DNA from 3 places in the Caproicibacter sp. BJN0012 genome. Region 3 is predicted to be linked to each of the others. Evidence: predicted binding sites of a transcription regulator. Region 3 holds the regulator's gene; each other region holds the start of a gene.

Evidence for each region. The regulator LexA, encoded in region 3, represses DNA repair genes until DNA is damaged. The targets are predictions, from matches to a motif close to CNAACANNTGTTNG.
Region 1: VA597_RS10905 (four-carbon acid sugar kinase family protein) is a predicted target of LexA. The motif match lies at 1,143-1,156, and genes of this name have one in related genera.
Region 2: VA597_RS06535 (putative DNA modification/repair radical SAM protein) is a predicted target of LexA. The motif match lies at 1,130-1,143, and genes of this name have one in related genera.

What each region holds. Positions count from the first base shown of each region.
Region 1 is NZ_CP142518.1:2,261,215-2,263,486, reverse strand. Features, by position in the region: gene VA597_RS10905 (four-carbon acid sugar kinase family protein) at 1-973, opposite strand, end outside; gene VA597_RS10900 (glycosyltransferase WbsX family protein) at 1,562-2,272, opposite strand, start outside.
Region 2 is NZ_CP142518.1:1,372,093-1,374,364, forward strand. Features, by position in the region: gene VA597_RS06530 (MBL fold metallo-hydrolase) at 99-929, shown strand; gene VA597_RS06535 (putative DNA modification/repair radical SAM protein) at 1,184-2,272, shown strand, end outside.
Region 3 is NZ_CP142518.1:2,897,336-2,899,607, forward strand. Features, by position in the region: gene VA597_RS14185 (5'-methylthioadenosine/adenosylhomocysteine nucleosidase) at 1-145, shown strand, start outside; gene VA597_RS14190 (cyclase family protein) at 163-741, shown strand; gene lexA (transcriptional repressor LexA) at 746-1,333, opposite strand; gene VA597_RS14200 (ferredoxin) at 1,592-1,780, opposite strand; gene VA597_RS14205 (M23 family metallopeptidase) at 2,190-2,272, shown strand, end outside.

The DNA.
Region 1 (2,272 bases), 640 kb from region 3:
GCTTTTCGGGGAATAGGCTGCTCACAGCGAACAGGATCAGCGAATGCCCATTTTCAGCAAGATTGAAAATCTTGTTCCGGCAGCGTTCAATTTCACGGTCTTCCTCCGCCGGATCGTGCCCGATAAGGGCCGTGTTGATCGTGACGATAGGCGTTTGGTAAAACTCGGAAATGCTTTTAAGCTGGCGGGCGGTCTCTGGTCTCCGCGAGCCGGCTACAACCAGTATTACATCGTCGCTTTTTGCTTCCCACTGCAAAAAGTTCGCATATTTCTCCATCCTGCAGAGATATTTTGCAAATCCCGCGCTGCCGCAGAATATAATTTTTCCCGGCAGGTTTTCGGCGGCTTTGCTGATAACCTCAAGATCTCGGTCTGTTGTGGCATCGAAAACAAGAACTTTGTCACCGTTCCTATGTTTCGCTTCGATGAGTTTACTCAGTTCTTCCGGATCGCGCCGTATATCTTCAAGGCAGATGTTTCCGACCGGATAGCGGGAGAAATCCTGGAAGATCTTTATAACGTTGATCTCCGCTTCCCCGTCGGCTTTTAATACACCGCCGATCAGTTTCCGTCCGTTTTCCGGAAAGCTGGGGACCACCAGGGCGATGTCGGAATCCATGGCGTCAATTACGGCATCGAGTTCAACGGCCGGATTCCCTCGGAGAAGTGAATCGATTTTTTTGTATATGTACTTAGGGTTCAGGCGAACAATTTGCAGTGTTAGATCGTGAATCTTTCGGTAGGCCTCTTCGGAAGAAAGCAGTCTTGTATTTGCGTTGATGGACACTACATCGTATTTTTCAAGCCATGAGCGGAATTTATCGTCTTCGCAATTGTATTCTGTTTCCACAATCACGCGGTACCCGTTCTTTTCGTATTTAACGCCGGTATCGCTTGCGCCTGTTAAATCGTCCGCGATAATAAAAATCATCTTTCTCAATTCCCCTATTTTGTAAGTTTCAATTTGAAACATTATTTAGAATATTTGTAATTGTCTTTCAACATTTCTCTTGTCTAAACAAATATTATACACATAAGTATTAAATTTGCAATAGCTTTACAAAATAAAAATTTTAATTATAAACAATTTTAAATATCATATGTTTCGTTTTGAAACAATTTAAGCCGATAAGAATTAAGATGGAACAATTGGTTTATGCTCCTCACGGTTTTATACGACTGACCAACCGCTGCGCGCGCAATAAAAAGTAAGGGCCTGTGTTGATTAGATCCGGCAGCGCACTGAGTCATAATGAACCGGATCCGAGAGGGTCTGAGCGTTAGGAAGCTCTGTCAGCGGCGAACCTTTAGCGAAGAGCGAGCGGTGAAGCGCGAAATCACAAGCCCGAAAGGATGCATCCGGACGAATCCCGCGTTGGCTTGAATCCAACGCGGGGAGCCAAAGAAGAGGGCCTATGCAAAGCATAGGCCCTCTTCTTTGTTTTAAAATCTGGATGTTGGACGTACTCGGCTTCGGTGGAAGCTGTTTTGGGTAACGGTCATGGTTCCGGCGGCCCGACATGCTTTCGGGCTTCCGGGTGTCCCATTTGTTTCATTGCTGCTACAAATTTTGGGCTTCCGTTCTTAGTATGATGTTCTCATAGACATCTCTTACCGCTTCTAAGTATTGATAACCATTGTCTTTATCCGGCTCCAGGTAAGCGCTTTCGGCCCATTCATTCCATGCATTGATAAAGATGAACCTGTCGTTTCCTTCGGCGATGCATTTTTTTGCTAAATCGCCCAGATGTTTTTTGAATCCTTCCGGAGTGCTCCCAATGCAGACACTGCCCCTCATTCCCACCCTGGAGGTATTATCCCAGTCGGTAAAGGCCCCGCAGAATTTTTCCCTGTTTCCATAGGTGCTTTTACGTTCAAGAATTTTTTTCCAGACTTCATCAAATTGGAAGAGATGAAGGGTTTTGTAAAAGCGATGCTGGCTCCAGGGCGTGTACCCGCCGAACAGGGTTACGCAAGGCTCGAACTCGATGCATGCATCGGAGTTCTCCATATAAAGGGAACCTTGAATCGCGTTTAAGGTCTCAGCGATAAACAGGCCGTCGAACCCGTTTTCTTTCGCAAGCTTTTGCCAATAGTCGGCCATTGCTTTACCGTTTTCTATGTGAGCCGATAAATACAATGCAATCAAGGGCCTATTGTTGATTTTAATATATCGCTTATCCTTGAAAAAGGGCAGCAGATAATCAAAATGCTTTTTCCATTCTTCCGGACCGCCGTAAATTTGAGGCATTAAGATTTCCCTGCTGCCGCC
Region 2 (2,272 bases), 1.5 Mb from region 3:
GGAACGCTTTATGCCGGGATGCGGTCCGGCACGGTGATGCGCCGATGGATCTGTCTCTGCCTGGGGCGCTGGAAAAGGAATGAAACGGAGGTTCGGCTATGCTGCGGCTGATCGTTCTTTGCGATAATTATGTGCGCCGGGCCCGTCTGCTCGCGGAACACGGGCTTTCCCTCTGGATTGAGAGAAACGGGACGGGAATTCTGTTCGATGCGGGACAGACGGACGTGTGGCTGAAAAATGCCCGGATCCTCGGTCTGCAACCGGAAACCGCCTCTGCGGTCGTTTTGAGCCATGGGCATTATGATCACTGCGGAGGGCTTGAATTCTTTCCGTTCCGAGACAGCGAAGCGATGGTTTATGTCACCCCTCAGGCGTTTCAGAAAAAGCTGGCGCTCGACGGGAGGGGCGCGTACCGTGATGTCGGAATGCAGTGGAAGCCGGGAGACACGCCGGAATCGGAAGGCCGCATTGCCAGCACGGAGGGCAAAACGGAGATCCTTCCCGGAGTCTGGACCTTGGGAAATGTCGGAAGCTATAATTCCTTCGAGCCGGTGCAGGACTGTTTCTTTACGGAGAAGGATGGGGAAAGGGTCCCGGACCGGATGGACGACGAACAGATTCTTGTGGCGAAGGAAGGAGACGAACTCGCGGTTTTCTCGGGGTGCAGCCACCGGGGAGCCGTCAACTGCGTGGAACACGTTCGCAGCTGTTTCCCCGGAAAGAAAATCCGGTTTTTAGTGGCGGGAATGCATTTAAGCGGCGAAGGAGAAGACCGGATTCGGAAAACCGCGGAGTACTTTGCCGGGTCCGATCTGGAAAAAATCGTTCCGCTGCACTGCACCGGGATTCCGGCGGCCGCGCGTCTGAAGCAGGTCTTAGGAGACCGCTGCGTTCTGAGCTCGGTGGGGGACAGGATCGATCTCTTCTGAACCGGGAAAAAATGTCTTGACTAAACTGGAAGATTATGTTATACTATCTAACATAGTTTAGTTGTGATGCATGGCGCTATGAATGAAATGGGCAACCACATAAAACAAAGGCGTTTCAGAAGATTTGTTTCTGGAGTGCCTTTATTTCTTTCTGAAATCGGTACGTGAATCCGCACCGATTTTTTATTTTCCCCTTTACAAGAACGTATGTTCTGTGATATGATGGAGGAAAAGAGCACGCGGGAGGAAACGGCATGGACCTGTTCGATAAACTGAAAATACTGACCGACGCAGCGAAATACGACGTGGCCTGTACTTCAAGCGGTGTGGACCGGGCCGCCGGACGCGGGGGGATCGGGAGCGCGGAAGCCTGCGGGATCTGCCACACCTTTGCGGCGGACGGGCGCTGCGTGTCCTTGCTGAAGGTCCTCATGACCAACAAGTGCGTCTACGACTGCCGGTACTGCGTCAATCGGCGCTCCCATGAAACGCCGCGAACCGAGTTTTCTCCCCGGGAGCTGGCCGACCTGACGATCGGCTTTTACCGGCGCAATTATATCGAAGGGTTGTTTTTGAGTTCCGGCGTGCTGAGAAATCCGGATTACACCTGTGAGCGGATGATTGAAACACTGCGGATCCTGAGAGAGGATTATCGCTTCTGCGGATATATCCATGCGAAAGCGATTCCCGGGGCGGACCGGTCGCTGATCGAGCGGCTCGGACTGCTCGCGGACCGGATGAGCGTCAATATTGAGCTTCCGTCGCATCAGAGCCTGTCGCTGCTGGCGCCGGACAAGAGCAAGGTTTCCATTCTGGGGCCGATGGGCGGGATTCGGGACGGCATCCGGCAGAACAGGACGGAACTGGTGCGGTACCGGCACGCTCCGAAATTCGCGCCGGCGGGGCAGAGCACGCAGATGATTGTCGGTGCGACTCCCGACACCGATTACCGCATTCTGAATCTGGCGCAGGGGCTTTACAGGAACTACGGCCTGAAACGCGTTTTTTACTCCGCCTATCTTCCGGTTGTGGAAAACAGCCTGTTGCCCGCCGTTGGGACAAAGCCCCCGCTTCTGCGGGAACACCGCCTGTATCAGGCGGACTGGCTCCTCCGCTATTACGGCTTTTCCGCGGATGAGCTTCTCGACCCGCAGCATCAGACGTTCAACCCCTATGTGGACCCGAAATGCAATTGGGCCCTCAATCATATGGAGGCGTTCCCGGTGGAGGTCAACCGCGCGCCGAGGGAACTGCTGCTCCGCGTTCCCGGGATCGGCGTGACGGGCGCGAAACGGATTTTGACAGCCAGACGGACCGCTTCCCTGAGGCCGGAGGACCTGAAA
Region 3 (2,272 bases):
CTATCTGAACGGATTGGATTTTGTCGTAATCCGCGCGATTTCCGACAATGCGAACGAACAGGCGGCGACGGATTTTACGACGTTTGCCGGCCGCTCGGCGCGGGAACTCACGCTGCTGATAAAGAATTTTCTCCCCAGGATTTAACAAAGGAGGAGCAGCGGATGGAACTGATCGACATCACCAGAGAGCTGTTCTCCTCTCCCCCGTATCCGGGCGACCCGGTTCCGTACCGGGACATCGTGCGCCGGATGGAGCTGGGGGACGACTGCAATCTTTCCGGCTTTTACGCCTGCTGCCACAGCGCCACCCATCTGGACGCGCCGCTCCATTTCATTCCGGGCGGAGACTCCATCGACAAGCTGGACCTTTCGCGCTGCGTCGGCCCCTGCACGGTCATTCCGGCTCAGGGCATCGTAACCGGGGCGGACATCGACCGGCTGGCGCCGAAGAGCGGGGACCGGCTCCTGCTGAAAGGGAACGGAGAGGCTTTTTTATCCAAAAGCGCAGCGTTCGCGCTCGTCGGGGCCGGTGTCCTGCTGGTCGGAACGGACGCGCAGAGCATCGGCGCTCCGGACGACGAGGAAGGCCCTCACGCGGAGCTGCTCGGCGCCGGGATTCCGATTCTGGAAGGACTGGACCTGACCGCCGTACAGCCGGGAGGCTATCGGCTGATCGCCCTGCCGCTGCTGCTGGCCGGCGCGGAGGCCGCCCCCGTCCGGGCCGTTCTGGCATGGGGCTGAACGCCTACCGATAAAAGCGGTATACCGCAACGACCTTCCCCAGGATCTGAACGTTTTTTGAATAGATCGGCTCAAACGCTGAATTTTCCGGCTGAAGGCGAACGCGGTCCCTCTCGCGGAACAGGCGCTTCACCGTCGCCTCATCTTCGATCAGGGCGACGACGATCTCCCCGTCGAGCGCCGTCTGCGTCTTGACGGCGACAACGAGATCGCCGTCAAGAATCCCCGCGTCCTTCATGCTTTCGCCCTTCACGTTCAGGGCGAAATACTCTTCATCCCCCGCCCGTTTGGCCGGGGAAAACGGCAGATATCCCTCGATTTCCTCCACGGCAAGGATTGGGTTTCCCGCAGCGACGCGCCCCAAAACCGGCACCTGTACGGTCGTCTGTTCCCCTGCGAGGTGAATGGCGCGGTTCAGCCCCCGGTCGCGGGTGATCAGCCCCATTTCCTCCAGTGATTTTAAATGCGCATGAACACTGGAAGTCGACTTTAAACCCGTCGCCCGGCAGATTTCCCTGACGGTCGGCGGCAGGCCGTTCTCCATTCTGCCTTTTAAGTAATCATAAACCTTCTGTTGACTCTTGGTCAGCACCGCAAACCCACCTTCCTTTTTGACGTTGTCACACCGTGAACCGAAAAGCCGCAAAACACGTGCTCAGCCCGCGTTCACGGGCAATGTTCCCTCAGGCGCCGGAAGCTCCTCTTCGGTCTACGCCGTGAGATTATTATACCATACTATCACGGAAAGTGGAAACAAATGTTTGCAAAGCGCCGGCTACAGCGGCGTTTTGCATGTATGACGGCAAAAAGCAAAATGGCGGACAGCCGGTCGGGGCCGTCCGCCACTCTCTTACTTTACCGTGATGACCGATACGGGGCAGCCCTCCTGTGCTTCGACCGCTTTGCCCTCCGAGCCCTCCGGCACATTTTCCTGATAGACTTCCGCAATCCCGTCGTCTCCCATGCGGAAAACCTCCGGGCATGTTTGTGGGCATAAGCCGCAGGAAATACAGCCGCTTCTGTCAAGACTTGCTTTCATGAACCAGTCTCCTTTCGAAAAGATATCTTTATGGTTTCCGTTTCCCTCCGATAAAATACAGCGGGGACCTGCGGAGGCAGACGCGGCACTTCTGTAAAAAAGAGCCAGTCCGTTCAAATGTTTTTTGGAAAAAATTCATAAGGTATTCACAGCCCATTCACAACTTTTTTGTGCATGGAAGATATAATATAGACGTAATCAAGGAGTTGGAGCCGCACCACTCTTTGGTTCATGTTCTACCCTCCTCAATATACCCCTCAAGCTAATGAAATCGGACCCGATCGGAAACGACCGGGTCCCTTTTCGGGTTTGATTCGCGCCTTTTATTAATCCATCTCTGAAAAAAATTCCTCCGACTTCTGCCTTTTCCGAATATCGGACCGTTTATGTGGTCAAAATAGGTTCGGAGGTGGCAGAATTGAATTTGCATATTCAAAAAAACGGCCGCAAAGGATCTTCAAAAGGTTTTTATATCGCTCTTGGGGTCTGCCT